Caballeronia sp. LZ062: one gene and its partner. Each later gene encodes a partner of the first gene's protein in a complex. Links are inferred from orthologs where the notes say so. Each region holds a gene or a part of one and is shown in the gene's direction. Other genes may lie near its edges. The genes, in order: tsaE and tsaD.

Evidence for each region.
Region 2: the proteins of tsaE (region 1) and tsaD are in contact, whole or in part, in a crystal structure (PDB 6N9A), measured with the Thermotoga maritima proteins. The link is inferred for Caballeronia sp. LZ062 from one-to-one orthologs. Residues at the interface, in WP_004082108.1 of Thermotoga maritima: Leu37, Gly38, Lys46, Lys57, Val59, Lys60, Ser61, Thr63, Phe64, Thr65, Leu66, Met67, Val69, Pro71, Tyr82, Arg83, Leu84, Asp86, Asp88, Phe89, Asp93, Ile128, Asp130, Glu131, Arg134; in WP_004082750.1 of Thermotoga maritima: Cys10, Asp11, Arg49, His50, Leu82, Gly84, Gly135, Gly136, Glu154, Thr155, Leu156, Asp157, Asp158, Ser159, Glu162, Asp165, Lys166, Arg169, Leu170, Tyr175, Lys213, Thr214, Leu217, Tyr218, Gln221, Arg222, Asn324.

What each region holds. Positions count from the first base shown.
Region 1 is NZ_JARTWB010000002.1:269,530-278,907, reverse strand. Bases 3,170-6,011 are described here. They hold tsaE (tRNA (adenosine(37)-N6)-threonylcarbamoyltransferase complex ATPase subunit type 1 TsaE), read left to right. Parts: upstream 3,170-4,217; coding sequence 4,218-4,805; downstream 4,806-6,011. Other genes in these bases: P9239_RS07330 (N-acetylmuramoyl-L-alanine amidase), read left to right, coding at 4,787-6,011; queG (tRNA epoxyqueuosine(34) reductase QueG), read right to left, coding at 3,170-4,199. In the rest of the region: ybaK (Cys-tRNA(Pro) deacylase), read right to left, coding at 1-76; P9239_RS07355 (acyl-CoA dehydrogenase family protein), read left to right, coding at 184-1,335; site-specific tyrosine recombinase XerD, read right to left, coding at 1,485-2,414; P9239_RS07345 (methylated-DNA--[protein]-cysteine S-methyltransferase), read right to left, coding at 2,411-2,893; more of queG, read right to left, coding at 2,940-3,169; more of P9239_RS07330, read left to right, coding at 6,012-6,310; P9239_RS07325 (EamA family transporter), read right to left, coding at 6,377-7,258; P9239_RS07320 (hypothetical protein), read right to left, coding at 7,454-7,753; P9239_RS07315 (pirin family protein), read left to right, coding at 7,950-8,849; trxA (thioredoxin), read left to right, coding at 8,934-9,378. UniProt on the Escherichia coli protein: Required for the formation of a threonylcarbamoyl group on adenosine at position 37 (t(6)A37) in tRNAs that read codons beginning with adenine.
Region 2 is NZ_JARTWB010000001.1:1,060,988-1,077,117, reverse strand. What follows is about bases 7,003-9,775. They hold tsaD (tRNA (adenosine(37)-N6)-threonylcarbamoyltransferase complex transferase subunit TsaD), read left to right. Parts: upstream 7,003-7,756; coding sequence 7,757-8,794; downstream 8,795-9,775. Other genes in these bases: P9239_RS04900 (MFS transporter), read right to left, coding at 9,461-9,775; P9239_RS04905 (glutathione S-transferase N-terminal domain-containing protein), read right to left, coding at 8,798-9,445; P9239_RS04915 (NAD(P)/FAD-dependent oxidoreductase), read right to left, coding at 7,003-7,667. Outside these bases: P9239_RS04940 (hypothetical protein), read left to right, coding at 295-612; RNA polymerase sigma factor RpoD, read right to left, coding at 1,365-3,407; dnaG (DNA primase), read right to left, coding at 3,826-5,709; P9239_RS04920 (GatB/YqeY domain-containing protein), read right to left, coding at 5,731-6,177; more of P9239_RS04915, read right to left, coding at 6,441-7,002; more of P9239_RS04900, read right to left, coding at 9,776-10,693; P9239_RS04895 (LysR substrate-binding domain-containing protein), read left to right, coding at 10,799-11,695; GTP cyclohydrolase FolE2, read right to left, coding at 11,747-12,544; dxs (1-deoxy-D-xylulose-5-phosphate synthase), read right to left, coding at 12,694-14,604; P9239_RS04880 (farnesyl diphosphate synthase), read right to left, coding at 14,694-15,581; P9239_RS04875 (exodeoxyribonuclease VII small subunit), read right to left, coding at 15,578-15,895.

The sequences.
Region 1 (9,378 bases):
GCTCGCCGAACGCCACGTTGTGACGGCGCAGGAATTGCGTCGCAGGCGTTTCGGACACGTGTTTGGATTTCGACATGGACGCATTGTAGCGGCGCGGGATGCGGCTCACCATCGGCCATTCGGCCTAGTGGTGCGACGGCTCGGCATGTCGTACGATCGTTCGACTCCCGACAGGACTTTGCCATGATCCGCGACGCCGAAACTCAAACGCTGCTGGAAGACACCATTCGCCGCTTCGTGCGCGAGAAGCTCGTGCCGCGCGAAGCGGAAGTCGACGAAACCGACGCCATTCCCGCCGACCTGATCGACGCCATGCGCGAAATCGGCATGTTCGGGCTGACTATTCCCGAAGCCTACGGCGGACTCGGCCTCACGATGGAAGAGGAAGTGCGCATCGCGTTCGAGCTCGGGCAGACGTCGCCGGCTTTTCGCTCGGTGATCGGCACGAACAACGGCATCGGCTCAATCGGCATTCTGCTTGACGGCACCGAGGAACAGAAAGCGCACTATCTGCCGAAGCTCGCGGCAGGCGAACTGATCGGCTCCTTCTGTCTGACGGAGCCGGATTCGGGCTCGGACGCCGCGTCGCTGAAAACCACGGCCCGGCGCGATGGCGACGCGTACGTGCTCAACGGCACCAAGCGCTACATCACGAACGCGCCGGAAGCGGGCATCTACACCGTGATGGCCCGAACCAGCGACGCCAAGGGCGCGAGCGGCATTTCGGCGTTCATCGTCGAGCGCGATACGCCCGGATTGTCGCTCGGCAAGCCGGACCGCAAGATGGGCCAGCGCGGCGCGCATACGAGCGACGTGATCTTCGAGAACTGTCGCGTGAACGCGAGCCAACTGATCGGCGGCGTGGAAGGCGTCGGCTTCAAGACGGCCATGAAAACGCTCGACAAGGGCCGCATTCACATTGCGGCGGTCGCGGTCGGCGCGGCGAGGCGCATGTTGCGCGATGCCCTCGCCTTCGCGATGGAACGGCGTCAGTTCGGGCAGCCGATCGCGGAATTCCAGCTCGTGCAAGGCATGCTCGCCGACAGCAAAGCCGAACTGTACGCCGCCGAATGCATGGTGCTCGACGCCGCGCGTCGCCGCGACGAGGGCCGCGACGTGTCCGTCGAAGCGTCCTGCGCGAAGTACTTCGCCACCGAGACGTGCGGGCGCGTCGCGGACCGCGCGGTGCAGGTGCATGGCGGCGCGGGCTATATCGCGGAATACGGCATCGAGCGCTTCTATCGCGATGTGCGGCTTTTCCGGCTCTACGAAGGCACGTCGCAGATTCAGCAGGTCATCATCGCGCGCGGACTCATGCGCGGCGCGGAGATTTAGCCGCGCGGATGATGCTCGCGGTGCAGCTTCTGCAGGCGTTCGCGTGCGACGTGCGTATAGATTTGCGTCGACGTTTCCCGGCTCTACGAGGGAACGTCGCAAATTCAGCAGGTCATCATCGCCCGCGGACTCATGCGCGGCGCGGACATCTAGCCGCGCGGATGGTGCTCGCGGTGCAGCTTGTGCAGGCGTTCGCGTGCGACGTGCGTATAGATTTGCGTCGTCGAAATATCGGAGTGGCCGAGCAGCAGTTGCACCACGCGCAGGTCCGCGCCGTGATTGAGCAAGTGCGTCGCGAACGCGTGGCGCAGCGTATGCGGCGAAAGCGGCGCGTGCACACCGCCGTTCAGCGCATGACGCTTGATGATGTTCCAGAATTGCTGACGCGTCATGCCTTCGCCGCGCGCGGTGACGAAGAGCGCATCGGCAGCGCGCGGACCGAGCAGCGCCGGGCGCGAGTCGCGCAGATAGCGCATCAGCCAATCGTGCGCCGCTTCGCCGAACGGCACGAGGCGCTCCTTTGAGCCTTTGCCCATCACGCGCACCACGCCCTCGTTCAGGCCGACTTCGACGGTCTTCAACGTGACCAGTTCTGTCACGCGCAGGCCGCTTGCGTACATCAGTTCAAGCATGGTGCGATCGCGCAGGCCGAGCGGCGTCTCGATATCCGGCGCGTGCAACAGGGCTTCGACTTGCGATTCGTTGAGCGTCGAAGGAAAACGCGGCGGCTGCTTCGCCGAACGCAGCCTGAGCGTCGGGTCGGCGTTCGCGCGATGCTCGCGCATCGCCCACGCGTAATAGCGGCGGAATACGGAAAGACGCCGGTTCGCGGACGTCGCCTTGTCGCCTCGGCGCGCGGCCATGTAGCCGTTCATGTCCGCTTCGGTCGCCGTGTCGATGGACGCGCCGCGCGTCTTTGCGAGCCATTCGGCGAAAAGCCGCAAGTCGCGCCGGTAGGCGTCGAGCGAATTCTTGGCGAGCCCGTGTTCGAGCCACAACGCATCGCAGAACTGGTCGATGGCGTCGCTGCTGGCGGTCAGTTCGGGCGTGTCGAGTGCCTCAGTGGTTGCAGTCGTCATGCGATGGATACACCTTCATGCGCCAGCAGCCAGCGCTTCACGTCACGGAAAAAGCCATCGCCCGGATGATGCGCGAATCCGCCGATTCCGCCCGCCGCGACGACCCGGTGGCACGGTATCACGATCGGCAGCGGATTGGAGCCGCACGCCTGCCCGACCGCGCGCGGCACGCTGCCGATTTCACGCGCGAGCTGTCCGTAGGTCCAGACTTGCCCCGCCGCGATGCTGCTGAGGCCGCGCCACACACGCTGCTGGAACGCGCTGCCGTCGAGAGCGAGCGGCAGGTCGAAGCGCATCGACGGCGTCTCGAAGTAGCGGCGAATCTGAGCGACGGCTTCCTGCACGAGCGGCGCGTGCGCCTCGATGCTCTCGACATGCGCCGGCAGATAAGTGATCTCGCGCACTGCGTGGTCTTCCGCGCGAATGCCGACTTTGCCGAACGGCGCGTCGATGACAGCATCGAACCGCTTCGCGGCCATCTTGAGCTTCGGCCGTGCGGTCGAGTTCACCGCGAGAAAGCCGCCTTCAGACAGCATGCTCTTCATGCGTTTCCCCTTGCTTCAGCGCCCAGCCGACATGCTCGCGCACGATCTCAGACGGATCGTTCGCGCGAGCGCGCAATGCGTCGACGATCGCCGTGCGTTCCTCGCCCTGCAACGGCGAGCGCAACGCATTGCCCATGCCGACGGCGATATTGCGCAGCCACCGCTCGTAGCCGATACGGCGAATCGCGCTGCCCTGCATGCGCGTGTCGAAATCGTCGGCGCTCCACGAAAACAGTTCGACAAGCGTCGCGCGATCGAGTCCGTGGCGCACGTCGAAGTCCGCGACCGGCGCGGCCTGCGCGAACTTGTTCCATGGACACGCAAGCTGGCAGTCGTCGCAGCCGTACACGCGATTGCCGATCAGCGGGCGCATGTCCTCGGGAATGCTGCCGTGCAATTCGATGGTCAGATACGAGATGCAGCGTCGCGCATCCACGCGGTACGGCGCGACGATGGCGCCCGTCGGACACGCGCCGACGCAGCGCGTGCACTGGCCGCAATGCGCGCCGTCGTGCTCCGGTTCGGGATCGACTGGCAACGGCACGTCGACGTAAATCTCGCCGAGAAAGAAGAGCGATCCGGCATCGCGGTCGAGCAGCAGCGTGTGCTTGCCGCGCCAGCCGTTGCCCGCTTTTTGCGCCAGCGCCACTTCGAGCACCGGCGCGGAATCTGTGAACGCGCGATGCCCGAACTGCCCGATTTCGCTTTCGATCCGTTCGGCCAGTTGCTGCAAGCGGTTGCGCATGACCTTGTGATAGTCACGGCCCCGCGCGTAGATCGAGACCACGGCCTGCGAAGGATCGGCGAGCCGCTTCCATTCGACCGCGCGCCAGTCGTTCTTCTGACCATCGGCTGTCGCGACACTTTCATCGCCCGTTTGCGCGAGCGTCGCAGCGGGAAGATAAGCCATGCGCGCGGTGATCACGCGTCGCGTGCCGGCCACAAGCTCGGCCGGCCTTGCGCGTTTCATCCCATGTTTGGCCATATAATCCATTTCGCCGTGATAGCCTGCTTCGAGCCAATTGGCGAGGCCCTCCTCGGCATCCGTCAGGTCGATATCGCTGATACCGACCGCACCGAACCCCAGCTCGCGCCCCCACGCCCTGATGCGCTGCGCGAGCTTCGCCAGCGCGGCCTCGTCGTATTCCATGGGATGCACGGCGCGCGACTCGACAGCGGCGTCCTTCGTCGCGGTCGTGATGTCAGTGATTTCAGTGGAGTGGTCCGGCAAACGGTTCATCACTCTATTTTACGAGCAATGCCCGAGAACCCCGCACCATCGACGCCTGATCTGCCCGCCGCGCTCCTCGAACGCCGCTTCGAGTTGCGCGACGAAGCCGCGACGCTCGCATTCGGCGAACGCTTCGCACAGGCCATCGGATACACGCGCGCTCAGGCCTCGTCCGAACCATTCCACGGCTTGCAGGTCCAGTTGATCGGCGATCTCGGCGCGGGCAAAACCACGCTCGTGCGTGCGACGCTGCGCGCGCTCGGTCATGCCGGCCGCGTGAAAAGCCCGACCTATACGCTCGTCGAGCCGTATTCGCTCGATGCGCCCGGCGGCCCGCTCGATGTTTATCACTTCGACCTTTACCGCTTCGCCGATCCGGCCGAATGGGCCGATGCCGGCTTTCGCGAGTATTTCGACCGGGGCGCGGTGTGTCTCGTCGAATGGCCGCAGCAAGCGGGCGGCTTGCTCGGCGTGCCGGACCTCGTGTTCGCGCTGACGCTGCCTGATGCTGACCTGGCGTGCGCCGCGACGACGCACACGAACGAAGAAGAAGGCCGCGTGCTGACCGCGCGGGCGTTTAGCGAAACAGGAAAGACATGTCTCGAAAGATGCTGATCAAGCCGTTCCATTCGATCGAATCGAGCGCCAGCGCGCCGCACAACTGGCGCCGGCGTCAGGTGCTGCGCGCTGGCGCTTCGACGCTCGTGCTCGCGCTCGTCGGCCCGAAGCTCGCGCACGCGAGTTCCGTGCTCGGCGTGCGCGTGTGGCCGGCGCGCGACTACACGCGCGTGACGATCGAATCCGATCAGCCGCTCACGAACAGCAATCAGCTGCTGCAGGGACCGGACCGGCTCGTCGTCGATCTGAACGGCATCGATCTCGATCAGGCGCTGCGCGATCTCGTCTCGAAGATCACGCCCAACGATCCGCAGATTCAGGCGGTGCGCGTCGGGCAGTATCAGCCGCATGTCGTGCGCATGGTGTTCGACCTGAAGGGCTCGGTGAAGCCGCAGGTCTTCACGCTCGGGCCTATCGGCAGCTACAAGTATCGGCTCGTGTTCGATCTGTATCCGGCGGTCGCGCCCGATCCGCTGATGGAATTGCTCGCGCAGACCGAGCACAAGCAGGAAGCGTTCGACCGCGCGAATCCGAATCCGTCCGCGCCGCCGCCCGCGACGCTCTCGGGTCCGGCCACGGCACAGAAGCCGCTCGCGCATGACTCCACGGACGACTTCTTTCAAAAATACGCTGGCAACGATCTGCCGGAAGACACGGCGAAAGCACCGCCCGTAGTGAAACCGCGCGTGCCGCCTGCCGCCGTGCCGCCCGTCATCGCGAAGAAGAAAGACGACGACGATGACGACAGCCGCTACGCGTTCTCCGCGCCCAAGCAGGACCGCGCCGCCACGACGCGCCTCCTGACCGTGGCGATCGACCCCGGTCACGGCGGCGAAGACCCCGGCGCGATCGGCGGCGCGGGCACCTATGAGAAGCACATCGCGCTCGACATCGCGAAGAAATTGCGCGCGAAGATCGACGCCCAGCCGAACATGCGCGCGATGATGACGCGCGACGCCGACTTCTTCGTGCCGCTCAACGTGCGCGTGCAGAAGGCGCAGCGCGTCGGCGCAGACCTGTTCGTGTCGATTCACGCGGACGCGTTCACGACGCCCGATGCGCGCGGCTCGTCGGTGTTCGCGCTGTCGGAGCACGGCGCATCGAGCGCGGCGGCGCGCTGGATGGCGAACAAGGAGAACTCGTCGGATCAGGTCGGCGGCATCAACGTGAAAACGCAAGACGCGAGCGTGAACCGCGCGCTGTTCGACATGTCGACCACCGCGCAAATCCGCGACTCGATGCGCTACGGCAGTTTCGTGCTGAACGAGATCGGCGGCATCAACAAGCTGCACAAGGGATCGGTCGAGCAGGCGGGCTTCGCCGTGCTGAAGGCGCCGGATATTCCGTCGATCCTCGTGGAAACTGCGTTCATCAGCAATCCGGACGAAGAAGCGCGCCTGAACGACGACGCCTACCGCGACAAGATGGCCAACGCGATCCTGAAAGGCATCAAGCGGTATTTCGCGGCGAATCCGCCGCTCGCCAAGAGCCGCATGACGTAAGCGGCGCGCGCGCCTCAGGCGCGCGCAGAGCTTCAGCGTTTCGCAGGACGGTGCGCACGGCTTCGTTCAGCGCGCCGCGGGCAGGAACCGCTGCACGAGCCGCCCGCCGAACACATTCACCGCCAGCCCCGCCATGACGAGCGCCGCGCCCGCGAACTGCGTGCCGTCCAACGCCTCGCCGAGAAACACCGCCGCCGACGCCAGTCCGATCACCGGTACCAGCAGCGAGAACGGCGCGACCTGCGCCGCCGGATACCGCGCGAGCAGCTTGCCCCACAAGCTATAGCCGACGATCGTCGCGATAAACGAGAGATAGCAGACCGCGAGCACCGACGCCATTGGAATGGCCGCGAGGCTCGATTCGATGCGCGCCGGTCCTTCGAAGATCAGCGACAGCACGAGGAACGGAAGCGGCGGAATGAGGCTCGCCCACACGACGAGCGAGAGCAGATCGACCTTGCCCATGCGCTTGGTCGCGACATTGCCGAGCGCCCACATCGCGGACGCGCCAAGCGTGAAGAGAAAACCGGTGAGCGTCATCGCGTGGCCGCCGCGCATACCGATCAGCGCGAGCCCGGCCGCCGCGATCAGCAAGCCCGTGACGTTCGCCGCGCGAATGCGCTCGCCGAGAAACATCGCGGCGAAGATCAGCGTGAAGAACGCCTGCGCCTGAAGGACGAGCGACGCGAGTCCGGCCGGCATCCCGACATACATGCCGTAGAAGAGCAGCGCGAACTGCCCGAGCGAAATGGTGAGGCCGTAGGCGAAGAGCCAGCGCAGCGGAACCTGCGGGCGCTTGACGAAGAACACGGGCGTCGCGGCAAGCGCGAAGCGCAGCGCGCCGAGGAGCATCGGCGGGACGCCATGCAGCCCCAGCTTGATGACGACGAAGTTCACGCCCCACGCAAAAATGACCACCGTTGCTGTCAGCAAATCCTTTGGCGACATCGCCCGTCCCCTTTTTCCGTGCATGCGTCATGCAAGCAATCGGACGAGTGTAGCGAAGCGAGCCTGCGAAGGATTGTGAAAAACTGCGCTTAACGTGGGTTTAGGAAGCGCACAACGAAAAAGCGCCCGCGCCCGTTTCGAGGGCGTGGGCGCTCGGCGCCTGACGAAGGCCGCGAAAAGCCGCTGCCCGGGCGCTTACTTGCTCTGGCCGGATTCAGCAGCCGCGTTGTTGCCCGTTTCGACCGCAGGCGTCTTCTTGGTTCCGGCCGACGCATGGCCCGTATGCCGGTGCGACCGGTGCTTCTTGGTCGTGGTCGTGCCCGTATCGGAGCCGCCGCCCGCGCCGGTCGACGCGTCGCCCTGCGCGGCCGCGCCCGAATTGCCGCCCATGGCGGCCGACGAGTTGCCCGACGACGTCTGCGCGAATGCGCCGGTAGCGGCAGTGGCGCTGAAAAGGCCCGCGGCGATGGCGATCAACAGCTTGTTCTTGCTCATTGTTTCCCTCTCCTATCAAGAGTGCGCAAAGCTGCACGCATGCTTCAAAATGCGCGGCCGGTCGCGACCGCACGGAACGGTGAAGGGTTGAGCGCGCGCCCGAACCGCCGGACGAGCGCCTGTCTGCGGCCGCCGGTAGAATCGGCGGTTCTGGTGCGCCATTCCGGCGCCCGCCCATACCTTCCGGTGACCTGCCATGTCCTCGACGATCCGCGCGCAGTTGAAACCTCATCAACACGACGTCGGCGGCCTCATGGTGAGGCGCGTCCTTCCCGCGCTGGCGGCACGCACCGTCGGACCCTTCATATTTTTCGACCATATCGGACCCGCAACCCTCGTGCCCGGCAAAGGCCTCGACGTGCGGCCGCATCCGCATATCGGGCTCGCGACCGTCACCTACCTGTTCGACGGCGCGATCATGCACCGCGACAGCGTCGGCTCGGTGCAGAAAATCGTCCCGGGCGACGTGAACTGGATGACCGCCGGGCGCGGTATCGTGCATTCCGAGCGCACGCCGGACGAAGAGCGCACGTCCGGGCAGACGATGCACGGCATCCAGACCTGGGTAGCGCTGCCGGTGGCGAGCGAGGAAGTCGAGCCGTCGTTCGAGCATCACGCGGCGGCAGCGCTGCCACAGATCGAGCGCGCGGGCGTCACGCTGCGCGTGATCGCGGGCACGGCGTTCGGCGCGACGGCCCCGACGCGCACCTTCTCGCCGACGCTCTATGTCGCGGGGCACTTCGCGGCGGGCAGCGAACTGACGCTAGATACAGAGCACGAGGAACGCGGCGTGTATCTCGTCGATGGCGACCTCACGATCGACGGCGAAACGCTGCCCGCGCAGCAAATGGCGGTGCTCGAGCCGGGCGTTCCCGCGACGCTCGCGAGCGCGAACGGCGCGGTCGTCATGCTGCTCGGCGGCGCACCGCTCGACGGCGCGCGCTTCATCGAATGGAACTTCGTGTCCAGTTCGCAGGACAAGATAGAAGCGGCGAAGCGCGCGTGGAGCGAACAGCGCATGGGCCACGTTCCGGGCGAGACGGAATTCATTCCGCTGCCGCCGCCGCGCCGCGAAGAACGCGCGCCGGAGGCATGACCGGACCGGCGCGAAACATTGAGACGCACGCGGATCGTCCCCATCTGATATTTCAAGATAGTTCGCAAGTTTGAGGAGAAACGCATGGATACGACCCTTGCCACATTCGAGAACGACGTCATCAACGCGTCGATGCTCGCCCCCGTGCTCGTCGACTTCTGGGCGCCGTGGTGCGGCCCGTGCAAGACGCTCGGCCCGATGCTCGAACGGCTCGAAGCCGAAGCGGACGGCGCATGGAAGCTCGTCAAGGTGAACGTCGACGAGAATCAGGAATTGGCGCAGCACTTCCAGGTGCGCAGCATTCCGCACGTGATCGCGTTCGCGGAGGGCCGGCCGGTCGACCAGTTCATCGGCGTGCTGCCGGAAGGCCAGTTGCGCGCGTTCCTCGACAAACTCGTGCCCGAGGGCGCCGACGCAGAACGCCGCGCCGCGCATAACGCGTGGGCGCTCGGCAATCGCAAACAGGCGATCGACCGCATCAAGGCTGCGCTCGCGCTCGATCCCGGCTACGACGAGGCGCGGCTCGATC
Region 2 (16,130 bases), on another replicon or contig:
TTCTCGCCGATGGTCGCTTGCAGCGCATCGTTGGCTTCGCGCGTCGCGGAGCCCCGTCCGACACACACTATCTGCACGCTCGCGTAGAGGCGCTTCAAATTCATTCCTGTTTCCCTGCTTGGTGGGCGTCGCTTGTCTCGTTTTACGACTACTTAACCAATCCTACCTTGCGGAGTTGTGCGGGTAGCAAGCATTTATGCACGATGATCAACCCAACAACAACGACATTCCGATCCGTAGCAATGCCTTGCGAGGTTGCAACCAAGAACCGGCACTCCACTTCTTGCGGTCCTGTTGAGCGGAAGCCTGCTGATCGTGATGGCGATGTTCGGCTCGCCGGCAAGTGCAACGGCGGTCAGTGGGTTTCTGTACGTCCTGCATTTCATACCGCCGTTGCTTGTGCTCCTGCAACTGCGTCGAAGGGACAGTGCTTCCCCAGCATTTGAGACACCTTTGCCGCAAAGCATTTTGCCATCGGCTTTTGCGATGACGGTGCTGCTGCTCGTCGCAAGTGGTATGAAGGGCATTACTGGCGGGATAATCTGGATTGGCATTGGCGCAGCAGTAACGTGGATGCGCGCGAGAACTTCTCGTCATGAAAACGTGCGATAACGACGCTGGAATGCGTCCCGGCGGTGATTGTCCGTAGAGGCTGCGACGGGCGCCGCCCTCAGCTTATTCTCCGATTCCGTCAGGGTCGGCAGCGGGATTGGACGTGCTACTGTTCGAGCCGTCTGGACGCCCGCGGTAGCCCGCACGGCGTCAGACTAGCTGTCCACCACCGACGATGTACGCGACGGACGTCCACGTGGATTTCTATCCGCAAGTTCGGTCCTATAAGAACCGTCTTGTGAAAGCCGCGTATTCACTGAACCGCCCTCGGTCTTTCTACGCTACACGCAATGCCCGCCCGCTCGTGCCGGCTAATACTCGATTTTCGGCTGGGCTTGTCTTCTGGGGAACGGGGCGTCCACGCAGAAGAGGCTGATGGACTGAAGGTAAGATGGTCGGCGGCGCGCCGCAAAGGTTAACTGGACAAGGCGACGGTTGAAGGCCCGAGTGGACACCGCAACTCACCAGCGTCCCCGAAGTGTCCCTGAAGGCAACCGTCAGCGACCAAACCCCCGCTAACCCTATGATATTTTGAAGTAACTACTGGTGGGCCGGGTGGGACTCGAACCCACTATCGGTCGATTATGAGTCGACAGCTTATACCAGTTAAGCTTCCGGCCCGGGCAAAAACGGAGGGCAAAAAGAAAGCGCCGTGCGGCGCTTTCTGATGCGTCAGAAGGATGCCAAAGGCGACTCTCGAAGGTTTGCGAGTTTGCCTTACAACGTCTCTCAATACAAGCCCGAGACGCGCATCAATTGCCCTCGAGGAACGACTTCAGCTTGTCCGACCGGCTCGGGTGGCGCAGCTTGCGCAATGCCTTTGCCTCGATCTGGCGAATGCGCTCACGGGTCACATCGAACTGCTTGCCTACCTCTTCGAGCGTGTGATCCGTGCTCATTTCGATGCCGAAGCGCATCCGCAGCACCTTCGCCTCGCGCGGTGTCAGCGAGTCGAGCACATCCTTCACGACATCGCGCATGCTCGCATGCAACGCGGCATCCGACGGCGCCACCGTGTTCGTATCTTCGATGAAATCGCCGAGATGCGAGTCGTCGTCGTCGCCGATCGGCGTTTCCATGGAGATCGGCTCCTTCGCGATCTTCATGATTTTGCGGATTTTGTCCTCGGGCATTTCCATCTTCTCGGCAAGCGTAGCCGGGTCGGGCTCCAGACCGGTTTCCTGCAAAATCTGCCGTGAGATACGGTTCATTTTGTTGATCGTCTCGATCATGTGAACCGGAATACGAATGGTGCGCGCCTGGTCCGCAATCGACCGCGTAATAGCCTGGCGAATCCACCACGTCGCGTAAGTCGAAAACTTATAGCCGCGACGATATTCGAATTTGTCCACCGCCTTCATCAGGCCGATATTGCCTTCCTGAATCAGATCGAGAAATTGCAATCCGCGGTTCGTGTATTTCTTCGCAATCGAAATCACGAGACGCAAATTCGCCTCCGTCATTTCGCGCTTCGCCTGACGCGCCTTCAATTCGCCCGCCGCCATCTGGCGATTCGTTTCTTTCAGGTCCTTGAGCGGCAACACGACGCGCGCCTGCAAGTCCAGCAGCCGCTGCTGCTGCTCGCGGATCGCGGGAATGTTGCGCTCGAGCACGGCGCTGTAACCGTGCCCTTCCGCGACGACCTTGTCGGCCCAGTCGAGGTCCGTCTCATTGCCCGGGAAACGGGCGATGAACTCGGCCCGTGGCATGCCGCACTTGTCGACGACCGTATGCAGGATCTGCCGCTCGACCTGACGCACTTCGTCGACCTGAGCGCGCAGCGTGTCGCACAGGCGCTCGACGGTGCGGGCCGTGAAGCGGATCGACATGAGCTCCGTCTGAATGGCTTCCTGCGCCTTCAGGTACGCCTTCGACTTGTAGCCTTCCTTCTCGTAGGCGCGACGCATCTTGTCGAACCACTCGCTGATGAGCGAGAACTTCTCGAGCGACTGGCGCTTCAGCGCCTCGAGTTGAGCGGCGTTTGCGCTCGCTTGCGCGGCGCCGTCATCGTCGTCCTCTTCTTCGTCGCTTTCCTCGTCGGCTTCCTCGTCCTCGGATTCGATCGCCTCGGCTTCCTGTTCGGAGAAGCCGTCGGTGTCTTCCGCGTTCGGGTCGATGAGACCATCGACGAGTTCGTCGACGCGCGTTTCCTCGTTCTGCACGCGTTCGGCCATCGCGAGAATGTCCGCGATGGTCGTCGGGCACGCGGAGATCGCCATGACCATGTGCTTGAGGCCGTCCTCGATGCGCTTCGCGATCTCGATTTCGCCTTCGCGCGTCAGCAGCTCGACCGTGCCCATTTCGCGCATGTACATGCGCACGGGATCGGTCGTGCGGCCGAATTCGGAGTCGACCGTGGACAGCGCGACTTCGGCTTCTTCCTCGACTTCATCGTCGGCGGAGGCGTTCGGCGCGTTGTCGTTCAGAAGCAGCGTCTCGGCGTCGGGCGCCTGTTCGTACACCGCCACGCCCATGTCGTTGAACGTGCTGATGATGCCTTCGATCGCCTCGGTTTCCGTGAAATTGTCCGGAAGGTGATCGTTGATTTCGGCGTACGTGAGGAACCCGCGCTCTTTGCCGAGCTTGATGAGCGCGCGCAGTTTCGAGCGGCGCTCCTCCAGCTCTTCGACGGTGCCGGGCGCGCTCGACGCGAACGCGTCTTTCAGCAGCGCCTTCTCCTTGGCGCGGCGGTCGCGTGCCTTGGCCTTCTCGACCTTCGCCGCAGGTGCGGCGGCAGGCTCTGCGTTTTGCGTTGCGTCGTCTTCGACGGGTACATCGTTCAGCTTTTTCGTCATGGAGTTCGCCATACAGGCTCTAGTCTCGACTCGCGGCTGCCGGACGGCAACCGATGGAACCGTGAATACCCAATGCGCACGTGCCTCACTGCGTGGCTGCGTGCCCTGCCCGGGGCGCTATCGCGGTTCGAGCAACGCGCCCGAACGTGAATCGCTCCTACTCGCAATAGCAGCCGCTACCCTTGCGCCCGTCTGTTCGTCGGCGTGCTTATCCGCCTCTTGTATGTGTCGAGCCTCGCTTTCGCGGCACTTTCGCCGCTTCATCGGGCTTCGATTGCCGATTCAGTCAGCGCCCTTGCAACTCTCGTAACTTCTCTGAAACGTTTCGCACGTCTCGCCGCCACCAAAGTCGACAGCCAGCGCAATCGTACAAATCGTTGAAAAAAAGCAACGAATTTCAACTTTTTATTATAGCAGTTCACCTCCCGCGATCCGGGCTTGCGCCCCGTCCCGCCTTGATCTGCGCGACTTTCGCCGACAGATCCGAGAACTCCGCCACCTCCTCCGCCGAGAGGCTTGCCTGCCGCGCCAGTTGATCGAGCCGCGCACGGTAACTGTCGTGGCGCAGCTTGACGACCGTTGCAAGCAGTTCTTCCGTCAACAGCCGCTTTTGCTCGTCGACGCGCTGCGCAGCGTCTTCGTCGGACGGGTCGCGTAACAGCAAATCCCGCACGTTTTCATCATAGGCGAGAATTTCCTGGAAGATATCCTCGTAGGTCGGTGCATTTGCTGCATTTCTCAAAACGTCCGACAACATCTGAAATTCCGCCGCGCCGCCCAACTCGCGCACATGGCCGAGCACTTCGCTAAACAATTCACCGTGCTCGGTCATGGTCACGAGTGTGCGTTCGCTCTCTTCATCGAGCGATGCCGCGATGCCCGGATACATCACCAGATTGCGCAGCGCCCGCTGCTCCTGGCCCGTCACGCGACGCCGCTCGCTCTTCGGCACCGACGCGCGGGCGACGGCCGCGGCGCGTGAGTCGATGTCGCAAAGCGCCGCAATTTCCGTGAACGGCGTCGCGAGCCGGTCTGCCAGCATATGCAGGATCTGCACCCGCAACGCGTTCGCCGGAAGGGCTTGCAGGAGCGGCTTTGCGTCGAAGAGCGCCTTCGCGCGGCCCTCCGGCTGCTCCAGTTCCTTGTCGTTCAGCACCTCGTTCAAGAGGAATTGCGACAACGGCATAGCGCGATCGACCTGTTCGCCGAAGCCGTCCGTGCCGAATTCGCGCACGTAGCTGTCCGGATCGTGCTCCTTCGGCAGGAAGAGGAACTTGATGGTCCGATTGTCCGCCGCGTGCGGCAGCGCCGCTTCGAGCGCGCGGCGCGCGGCGCGTCGGCCGGCCGAATCGCCGTCGAAGCTGAACACCACGGTGTCGGTCTGCCGGAAGAGCTTTTGCACGTGGATGGGCGTGCACGCCGTCCCCAACGTGGCGACCGCGTTCGCAAAGCCGAGTTGGGCGAGCGCGACGACATCCATATACCCTTCGACGACGAGCGCGTAGCCCAATTCGCGAATGGCGAGGCGCGCTTCGAAGAGGCCGTACAGCTCGCTGCCTTTGCTAAATAGCGGCGTTTCCGGCGAATTCAAATACTTGGGCTCGCCGCCATCCAGCACGCGCCCGCCGAAGCCGATAACGTTGCCCTTCACGTTGCGGATGGGGAACATCACGCGTTCGCGAAAGCGGTCGTAGCGGCGCGGCTGGCCTTGCGCGTCAGTCTTCTCGCTGACGATGACGAGGCCCGCTTCGACGAGATTGTCGTTGCGGTAGTCGGGGAACGCGGCTTCCAGGTTCTGCCAGCCGTCCGGCGCGTAGCCCAGGCCGAAGCGCGCCGCCACCTCCCCGGTCAATCCGCGCTTTTTCAGATACGCGATGGCGTTCGGCGCCGCGCGCAACTGCTTCCTGTAGAAATCGCAGGCCGTCTGCATGACTTCCGTCAGCGCGACGCTCACCGCCTTGCTCGGCGCGCTTTCGCTGCCATAACCGCCGCCGCGGAACGAATTCGACGGCTCCTGCGGCACCGTCAAACCCGCGCCTTGCGCCAGATCCTTCACGGCTTCGGGGAACGTGAGCCCCGTGTGCTCCATGAGAAAGCCGATGGCCGTGCCGTGCGCGCCGCAGCCAAAGCAGTGATAAAACTGCTTCGTCGGACTCACGGTGAACGACGGGCTTTTCTCGTTATGAAACGGGCACAGGCCCATGAAGTTCGCGCCGCCCTTCTTCAACTGGACGTAGCGGCCCACCACGTCGACGATATCGACGCGGTTGAGCAAATCCTGCAGAAATGCGTGAGGAATCACCTGATGAGAGCGCGGAAGCGGTTACTTCGCGAGCGCCGCTTTCACCTGCGCGGAAACGGCGGTCATGTCCGCCTTGCCCGCGAGTTTCGTCTTGAGCACGCCCATGACCTTGCCCATGTCCTGCGGACCGGTGGCGCCCGTCGCGGCGACGGCGGCCTGCACTTCGGCGGCGATCGCATCGGCGGAAAGCTGCTCCGGCATGTACGCGGCGAGCACGGCGAGTTCGGCGTTTTCCTTCGCGACGAGATCGTCGCGGCCCGCCGCCTGAAACTGGCTGACCGAATCCTTGCGCTGCTTGATCATTTTGTCGATGACGGCGGTCACGCCCGCGTCGTCGAGCGTCACGCGATCGTCGACTTCACGCTGCTTGATCGCCGCGAGCAGCAGGCGAATCGTGCCGAGGCGCTCGGTTTCGCGCGCGCGCATGGCAGTCTTCATGTCGTCGTTGATCTGGTCCTTGAGGCTCATCTTTCACCCGGTGCAATTGCGAAAAAGAAATTCCGGCCGACTTGCCGACTGCCTTGCGCCGCGAAAGCAAAAACCCGCTTGGGGAGGTTCCTCAAGCGGGACTGTAAGCGGGCCGTCTGGAGCTTGCAGCGATGCGCGCCGCTGTCGCGTCAGCCAGAGCGAAGAAGCGCGAAAAAAGGCGCGCGGGCTCCTTCGATGACCGTCCGAGTATAGCAAACGGGTCTGTGATCCGAGACCGGTGAAACACCTGCCGGGCGGACGTCTCAGGCTACCTTCGCGACGCCGCGTGCGTACTCCGCCGCAGCCTTTCCAGCCGCCACGCCGGATGCCCACGCCCACTGGAAGTTATAGCCGCCGAGCCAGCCGGTGACGTCCACCGCCTCGCCCACGAAGTAGAGGCCGGGCACGCGTTCGCTCATCATCGTGGACGACGAGAGTTCGCGCGTATCGACTCCGCCGCGGGTGACTTCCGCCTTGCGATAGCCCTCGGTGCCGCTCGGCGTGAGTGACCAGCCGGACAACGACGCGCCGATTGCCTTCAGCGTGCGGTCGGGCAGATCGGCGAGGCGCGCATCGAGCGGCACGCGCTGCGCGTCGAGCCAGGCGTGCGCGAGGCGCGCCGGCAAATATTCGGCGAGGAAGTTGCCGATCTGCTTGCGCGATTCGGCTTTCGCTTCCAGCAGCAATTCGGTGGCGTCGAGTTCCGGCAGCAGATCGACCCGAATCGGCTCGGACGGATTCCAGTAGCTTGAAATTTGCAGGACGCCCGGACCCGAGAGCCCGCGATGCGTCAGCAGCAAGTCTTCGTCGAATTCGCCGCGCGTCTTGCCGTTTCCGGTACTGATGCGTACCGGCAGCGAAAGCCCGGACAGCGCGGCGAACGGCGCCCAGTCGGCGGACGTGAACGTGAGCGGCACGAGCGCGGGCCGCGTATCGACGAGCTTGTGGCCGAATTGCTTCGCGATGCGGTAGCCGAAGTCGGTCGCGCCGATCTTCGGTATCGACAGGCCGCCCGTCGCGATGACGAGCGCAGGCGCACCAATAGCGCCGGCGGTCGTATCGAGTGCGAAGCGCGCGCCGTCGTGACGGATCGCGTGCACGCTCACCGGACGCCGCCACGCAACGCCGCCCGCCTCGCATTCGCTGCGCAAGACGTCGATGATCGTCTCGCTGGAGTCGTCGCAGAAAAGCTGGCCTTTGTGCTTCTCGTGCCACTTCACGCGATACTGCTTGAGCAAAGCGAGGAAATCGCGCGGCGTGTAGCGCGCGAGCGCCGAGCGACAGAAATGCGGATTCGCCGAGAGAAAATTGGCCGGCTGCGCGTTGACGTTCGTGAAATTGCAGCGCCCGCCGCCCGAGATTCGGATTTTCTCGGCGAGACGCTCGGCGTGGTCGATCAGCACGACGCGCCGGCCTGTCTGAGCCGCAACGGCCGCGCACATCATGCCGGCCGCGCCCGCGCCGATCACGGCGATATCGAAGGATTCCATGCCGCATTGTAACTGCCGCCGCGAACGCGCCGCGCGGCCCGCTGCTATACTTTTCGGTTCGCTTGATGCACCCAGTGGATGTCACCGCCATGCTCGTTCTCGGCATCGAAAGTTCCTGCGACGAAACCGGCCTCGCGCTCTACGACACAGAGCGCGGCCTGCTTTCGCACGCCCTTCACTCGCAGATCGCCATGCATCGCGAGTACGGCGGCGTCGTGCCGGAACTCGCGTCGCGCGATCACATCCGCCGCGCGCTGCCGCTGCTCGAACAGGTGATGAACGAGGCGCGCGTCGAGCGCCACAGCATCGACGCGATCGCGTTCACGCAAGGACCGGGTCTGGCAGGCGCGCTGCTGGTCGGCGCGAGCATCGCCAATGCGCTCGCCATGGCGTGGGACAAGCCGACTGTCGGCATTCACCATCTGGAAGGGCATCTGCTCTCGCCGCTTCTCGTCGATTCGCCGCCGCCGTTTCCGTTCGTCGCGCTCCTGGTGTCGGGCGGCCATACGCAACTGATGCGCGTCACCGATGTGGGCGTCTACGAGACGCTCGGCGAAACGCTGGACGATGCCGCCGGCGAGGCCTTCGACAAGACCGCGAAGCTGCTCGGGCTCGGCTATCCGGGCGGGCCGGAAGTGTCGCGTCTGGCCGAATTCGGTACGCCGGGCGCGGTCGCGCTGCCGCGCCCGATGCTGCATTCGGGCGACCTCGACTTCAGCTTTAGCGGCCTGAAAACCGCCGTGCTGACGCATAGCCGCAAGCTCGGTGCGTCGGGCGGGAACGTCTGCGAGCAGGCGAAAGCCGACCTGGCGCGCGGTTTCGTCGATGCCGCCGTCGACGTGCTGGTCGCCAAGTCGCTCGCCGCGCTGAAGAAGACGGGCCTCAAGCGGCTCGTCGTGGCGGGCGGCGTCGGCGCGAACCGGCAGTTGCGCGAGGCGCTCTCGGCTGCGGCGAAGAAGCGCCGCTTCGACGTGCACTATCCGGATTTATCGCTTTGCACCGACAATGGCGCGATGATCGCGCTGGCGGGCGCGCTGCGGCTCGCGCGCTGGCCGGACCAGGCCGTGCGCGATTACGCGTTCACCGTGAAGCCGCGCTGGGACCTGACTTCGCTCGCGGGAGGCTGACCGCTATTTCGGCGGGTTGAACGGCTGCACCACGGCGCTGAAAACCGGCAGCGTCTCGCAGCGGTCCGCGTGGCCGATGAGCGACGGCCAGCGCGTTTCCGCGAAAAGCTGCGGATGCGCTTCGCGGGCAAAGCGCAGCGCGCACGCCACCGCGATGTCCGCTTGACCGATGGCATCGCCGTACCAGAACGGCGTCGGGCGCGCGGCGCGGTCCGCTTCGAGCACATCCAGCACGCGCTCGACTTGCCCCGTGCAGCGATCCACCCACGCCTGCGACTTCTCCCTGTGCAGCACGCGTTCGTAGACGAGCGCGACAGCTTTATCGGCAAGACCCGTGGCGAGCGCGCAAACCTTCAGCGCGTGGCGCCGCGTGGCGCCCGCCGGCGGAATCATCGCGCGCTCGGGGCCCGCCTCTTCGTCGAGATAATCGAGGATCATCGCACTTTCGATGAGCACGTCGCCCGAGTCGAGCACGAGCGTCGGCACGCGAATCAGCGGATTGAACGGCGCGATCTTGTCGGCATCGCCGAACACGGACCACGGGCGATGCTCATACGGCATGTCGTAGAGCCTTAACGCGATGGCGACGCGCCGCACGAACGGCGAGTCGTATTGGCCGATCAGAATCACGATGCGCTCCCTCGTTGCCATTGCCGGGAAAGCATTCTACGGCCGGGCGCGCCGCGGAAACAACGGCAGCGCGAAGAGCGCAGACAGTCCGGCCACGAGCCATACGGTCGTCCACGAGCCGAACGACAACACTTGCGCAATGGCGAGCGGCGTCAGAAAGAACCCGACGTACACCGCCGTATTCGCCATGCCGAGCACGGTGCCCGCGTGCGCGGTGCCGGCGAGCGTTGCCAGTTCCGTGTACGCGACGCCGTGCCATGCGGACACGCACACGCCCGCGAGCACGAGGATCGCGGCAAGCAGCACCGGCGCGCGCGCAACGCCGAACGCCGTGGCCGCCGCCAGCGCGACGAACGATGCCGACGCCACGAGCGTCGAAGCACGCAAATACGCGCGCCGATTGCCGTGCCGGTCCGTGAGACGGCCGCTCGCGACGCGCATGACCATCGCGCCGAGCTGGATCGCGCCCATCGTCGCGCTGATCGCCGTGACGCCGAAGCCGCCCGCATCGTGCAGGAACACGGTCGCGAAGGTCAGCACCGCGAACTGCGGCACGCACAGCACGCCGATGCCCGTCACCATCCGCCAGATGCACGGGCGCCGAAGCGGGCTGCGATTCGCTGGATCGGTGAGGAGCGCGGCTGGCCGATGCGCGGCCACCGGCGGCTCGCGCAGCCAGCGCCACGCGAATGCACCCGAGACCGCGCACATCGCGGCGAGCGCGCCGAACACCGCCGTGAAGCCATGCGTCGAGGCGAGCCACGGCAGCAGCGCCGCGCCGATTCCGCCGCCCAGCGGGACCGCCGTCTGGCGAATGCTCATCGCGAGGCCGCGCTCGTTTTCGGCGAACCACGACATGACCGCGCGCCCGCTCGATCCGTTGACGCTGCCGCCGAGCAATCCGAGCAGGCACATCGCGAAGACGAGAAAGCCGAGCGTGGCCGCGGGCGGCGTCGCGAGGACGCTCATTGCGAGCAGCGTGGCAGCCGTGGCGAACAGGCCCGTCAGCAGAACGGGCCGGTCGCCCCAACGGTCCGTGAGCACGCCCCACGGCAATTCCGAGACCGCGACGCCCAGCCCCAGCGCGCCGAGCACGAGTCCCAAGCCTCCATTGTCGAGGTGATAGCCGCTGCGCAGCCACACCGCTGTGGTTGGAATGCCCGTCGCCGCAGCCGAGAAGCTCGCGTTCGCCGCCACGCCTACGCCGAGCACTTTCCATCGGTGTGCAGCCCTTAGCGTGGGCGCATTTGATAATGGAAGTGTTGCCATCGCTGTCCTCGTTTTTAGTTTGACTCGGAGCAGTCTGACCGCTTAGCATCGTCCTGAAAATCACAAATTTTCGGATGCGTCGTCCGAAAAACCAGGATGGTTGCGATGAATCACGTTACGTTCGACCTTGCCGTGCTGCGCAGCTTCGTCGCCGGCATGGACCTCGGCAGCTTTGCGAAAGCGGCGGATCGCGTCGGGCGCTCGACGTCCGCGATCAGCGCGCAGATTCGCAAGCTAGAAGAGCAAGCCGGCATCAGGCTCTTTCGCAAATCCGGGCGCGGGCTCGCGCTGACGGACGCGGGTGAAGTCATGCTCGCTTACGCGCGACGCCTCGTCGAACTGAACGACGAAGCGTCCGTCGCGGTACGCGGCGTCGATCTGGAAGGCTGGATTCGGCTCGGTCTGCAGGAAGATTTCGGCGAAGTCGTGCTGCCGGACGTGCTCGGCCGCTTTGCGCGGGCGCATCCGAAAGTGCGGATTGAGGCACGCGTCGCGCGCAATACCGAACTGCTGGAACGCATCGACGCCGGGCAGCTCGACCTCGCGCTCGTGTGGGGCACGACGGGCGCGGCGCAGATGCAGCCGCTCGCCTCCCCGTCGATGCGCTGGATCGGCTCGTCAACCGTTCCGTGGCAAATGAGCCGCGACGAGCCGCTGCCGCTCATCGCGTTTGACCGTCCCTGTCTGTTTCACAGCGCGGCGACGGCGGCGCTGGATCGCGCGGGCATCAAATGGCGCGTCGCCTTCACGAGCCCGAGCCTCTCCGGTTTGTGGGCGGCAGCCGCCGCAGGACTCGGCGTGACCGTGCGCACGTGCTACGGCCTGCCTGCCACCGTGCGCGCGCTCGACGAAGCCGAACACGGCCTGCCGACACTGCCCGCCATCACGCTCGCGCTGCATCGTGCACCGGGAAGCGCCTCGCCGCCAATCGACCGGCTGGCGTCGCTTGTCGTGGACTCGGTGCGCCAGACGCATGCGTCGGCGCAAATGGAATTCGCATGAAAAAAGCCGGTCGCTCGGACCGGCTTGCACTCGACGTTTTCCCGCACGCAATCACGGCTTGTCGCGCTCGATCACCGCATACGCGCTGTGATTGTGGATCGACTCGAAGTTCTCCGCTTCGAGCACATAGGCGGCGATGCGCTCGTCCGCGTTCAGCCGCGTCGCGATATCGCGCACGAGGTCTTCCACAAACTTGGGATTCTCATAGGCGCGCTCGGTCACGAACTTCTCGTCGGGGCGCTTGAGCAGGCCCCACAGTTCGCACGATGCCTCTTCCTCCGCGATGCGCACCAAGTCTTCCACCGCCACGTCGCCCGACAATTGCGCCGAGATAGTCACGTGCGAGCGCTGATTGTGCGCGCCGTACTGCGAGATTTTCTTCGAACACGGACACAGGCTCGTTACCGGCACGAGCACTTTGAGCGACAGACGCGTTTCGCCGTCGCGCTTCTCGGCGATGAAGGTCGCCTCATAGTCGAGCAGGCTCTGCACGCCGGACACCGGCGCCGTCTTCATCACAAAATACGGCAGCGTCACTTCGATGCGGCCGGAATGCGCTTCGAGCTTCGCCAGCATCGACGCGAGCATGGCACGCAGCGCGGCCTGATCCAGCGGCTCGCGATGCTCTTCGAGCAGCGCGACGAAGCGCGACATGTGCGTGCCTTTCTGTTCGGCGGGCAAATGCACGTCGAGATTCCATACGCCGACGCTCGGCTGCACACCGCTTTCTGTGCGCACCGACAACGGATGCCGCACGCCCTTGACGCCGACGCGCTGGATCTCGATCTGACGCGTGTCGGGCGTGCTTTGGACATCTGGCATCACAAAGGCGGGATTCATCTGATTCATTTGTTATGTCCTTTTTGCACCGGCGCTCGGGCGCGGCGCTGCACGATAAAACGCATACGGCGCGGGACTCGGCCCGCGCCGTATGCGAATCAATTGTCAGCCAATGGCCGATGAACGGCGCGCCCCGAGCGCCCGTGGCCGATTCCGCGTCAGGCGACGCGTTTGGTCAGCTTGTCCGCCGCTTCGACGGCGGACAGGAAGCGCTCGCGAATGGAGCGCGCGATGCCGGCTGCATCGAGCCCGACGCTCGCGAGCAGCTTGGCAGGATCGCCGTGGTCGATGAACACGTCCGGCAAGCCGAGCTGCAGCACCGGCTTGACGACGCCGCTCGCGAGCAGCGCCTCGACGCACGCGGAACCCGCGCCGCCCATGATCGTGCCTTCTTCGACGGTCACGAGCGCGTCGTGTGTCGCGGCGAGTTCGCGCAGCAAATCTGCGTCGACGGGCTTCACGAAACGCATGTTCGCGACGGTCGCGTCGAGTTCTTCGGCTGCGGCCAGCGACGGCGCGACCATCGTGCCGAACGCCAGAATTGCGATGCGCTTGCCGGAACCCATCTTCTGTGACGACTGACGGCGGATTTCGCCCTTGCCGAGCGGAATCGCAGTCATCTGCTTGACGGTCGCGACGCCCGCGCCCGCGCCGCGCGGATAGCGCACGGCCGTCGGGTTCGGCTGCTGAAGCGCCGTGTAGAGCATCTGGCGGCATTCGTTCTCGTCGGAGGCGGCCATCACCGTCATGTTCGGGATGCAGCGCAGGAACGCGAGGTCGTAATTGCCCGCGTGCGTCGCGCCGTCCGCGCCCACGAGACCCGCGCGGTCGATTGCAAAAACGACCGGCAGATTCTGCAACGCGACGTCGTGAATCAACTGGTCGTAGGCGCGTTGCAGGAATGTCGAATAGATAGCGACGACCGGCTTCATGCCGTCCGCAGCCAGCCCGCCCGCGAACGTGACGGCGTGCTGCTCGGCGATGCCGACATCGAAGTAACGGTCCGGGAAGCGCTTCTCGAACTCGACCATGCCCGAGCCTTCGCGCATGGCCGGCGTGATGCCGACCACGCGCGAATCCTGCGCGGCGGCGTCGCAGAGCCATTCGCCGAAAACCTGCGTGTAGGTTTTCTTCGACGGTGCGGTCGAGGGCTTGATGCCTTCGGCCGGATTGAACTTGCCGGGACCGTGATAGAGCACGGGGTCGGCTTCCGCGAGCTTATAGCCCTGACCTTTCTTCGTGACGACGTGCAGGAATTGCGGGCCGCGCAGTTCCTTGATGTTCTGCAGCGTCGGAATGAGCGAATCGAGATCGTGCCCGTCGATCGGGCCGATGTAGTTGAAGCCGAACTCTTCGAAAAGCGTGGCCGGCACGATCATGCCCTTCGCGTGCTCTTCGAGTTTGCGCGCGAGGTCGAGCACCGGCGGCGCGGCGCGCAGCACGCGCTCCACGCCTGCGCGCGCGGCGGCATAGAAGCGGCCCGACATCAGACGCGCGAGATGGCGGTTCAGCGCGCCGACCGGCGGCGAAATCGACATGTCATTGTCGTTGAGGATGACAAGCAGCGGCACGTCGTCGGCAACGCCCGCGTTGTTCATTGCCTCGAACGCCATGCCGGCAGTCATCGCGCCGTCGCCGATCACGGCGATGGAATAGCGGTTGTCGCCTTGCAGCTTGTTCGCGACGGCCATGCCGAGCGCGGCCGAAATCGACGTGCTCGAATGCGCAGTGCCGAAGGTGTCGTATTCGGATTCGCTACGGCGCGGAAAGCCCGATATGCCGTTCAGCTGGCGCAGCGTCGGCATCCGGTCGCGGCGTCCGGTCAGGATCTTATGCGGATACGTCTGATGACCGACGTCCCAGACGATGCGGTCGTTCGGCGTATCGAACACATAATGCAGCGCGATCGTCAGCTCGACCGTGCCGAGGTTGGACGACAGATGGCCGCCCGTCTGCGACACGCTGTCGAGCACGTAGGCCCGCAGTTCGTCGGCAAGCGGCTGCAGTTGGCGTCGATCGAGGGCACGCAGATCGGCCGGATCGTCGATTGTTTTCAGCAAGTCGTACATCGTCGTCCCATTTAGGAAAACTGGCGTGATTCGTTCGGCACGATTGACTTTGACCTTTCGCGCCGTGGGCTTCGTCACGCGTTCAACAATTAGTGCGCCCGGTTCACGACCAGGTCGGCGAGTTCGGCGAGGCGCTGGGCGCGCGCGCCGAACGGCTGGATGGCGGCGTGCGCGTCGCGGCCAAGCTGTGCCGCGAGTTCGCGCGACGCATCGAGACCGATGATCGACACGTAGGTCGGCTTGTCGTGCTGCGCGTCCTTCCCGGCGGTTTTGCCGAGCGTCGCGGAGTCCGCCGTGACATCGAGGATGTCGTCGACGACCTGAAACGCGAGCCCGACGGCGGCGGCGTATTGATCGAGCGCGGCGAGCACGTCCGCGCCCAGCTCGTCGCCTGCAAGCGCGCCCATGCGCACCGACGCGCGCAACAGCGCGCCCGTCTTCTTGCGATGCATGGTTTCCAGTTCGGGCCGCGACAGCTTGCGCCCGACGCTTTCGAGGTCGATGGCCTGCCCGCCGGCCATGCCGACCGAGCCGCTCGCGACCGCCAGTTCGCGCACGAGCGCAGCCTGCTGGCGATCCGACAGACCATTGCCCTCTGCCGTCAGCGCAATGAACGCCTGCGACTGAAGCGCGTCGCCGACGAGCAGCGCCGTCGCTTCGTCATATTGAATGTGTACCGTGGGCTTGCCGCGACGCAGGGCGTCGTCGTCCATCGCGGGCATGTCGTCGTGCACGAGCGAATAGACGTGGATCATTTCCAGCGCGGCGCTCGCGGCTTCGACGGCCTGCGGCCGCGCGCCCGTGAGTTCGCCGGCCGCGTGAACCAAAAGCGGACGCACGCGCTTGCCGCCGCCGAGCACGGCATAGCGCATGGCTTCGTGCAGACGCGCCGGCGCGATGTCCGTGCCGGGAAGATAGTGCTCGAGCGCGGTTTCGACGCGGTCGAGCGTGCCGCGCATCCATTGTTCGAAAGTCATAGGTCGTCGTCCCCGTTGTCGTTCGTCGCGCGCTGAACGTCGCCAGGCAGCGGTTTGAGCGTCTCGCCGTCGAGCACGCGCACCTGCTGCTCGACTTTTTCGAGCTGCTGTTGGCAAAAGCCTACAAGCGCCGCCCCTCGGCGGTACGCCGCAAGCGATTCCTCGAGGCTGAGCGCGCCCTCTTCCATGCGCGCGACGAGCGATTCGAGTTCGGCCAGCGCCGCTTCGTAATTCTGCGGAGGCGGCGAGGCGTCCGCGCCCGGCGCATCGGCGCGGGCTTCTTCGCTTGTTGCGTCTTCTGCGGTCTTCGCCATGAATCGTGGATGTGCGGTGAAAATTGGAACCAAGTCGCACATTCTACGGCAAAAGCTAATTTTTCGACCCGCATCCCGTGCGCGTGCTGCATCGGCGCGCGCCGTCCCCAGCTATGCGCTGCGGCGGCGAAAGCACGGGGAACGGGGCTTGCGCAATGTCTGCGAAATGCGCTTTTGTCGGAACTCTGACGACAATTTATACCCAAATCAAGACCTTATGCGCCCCAGCGAGGCG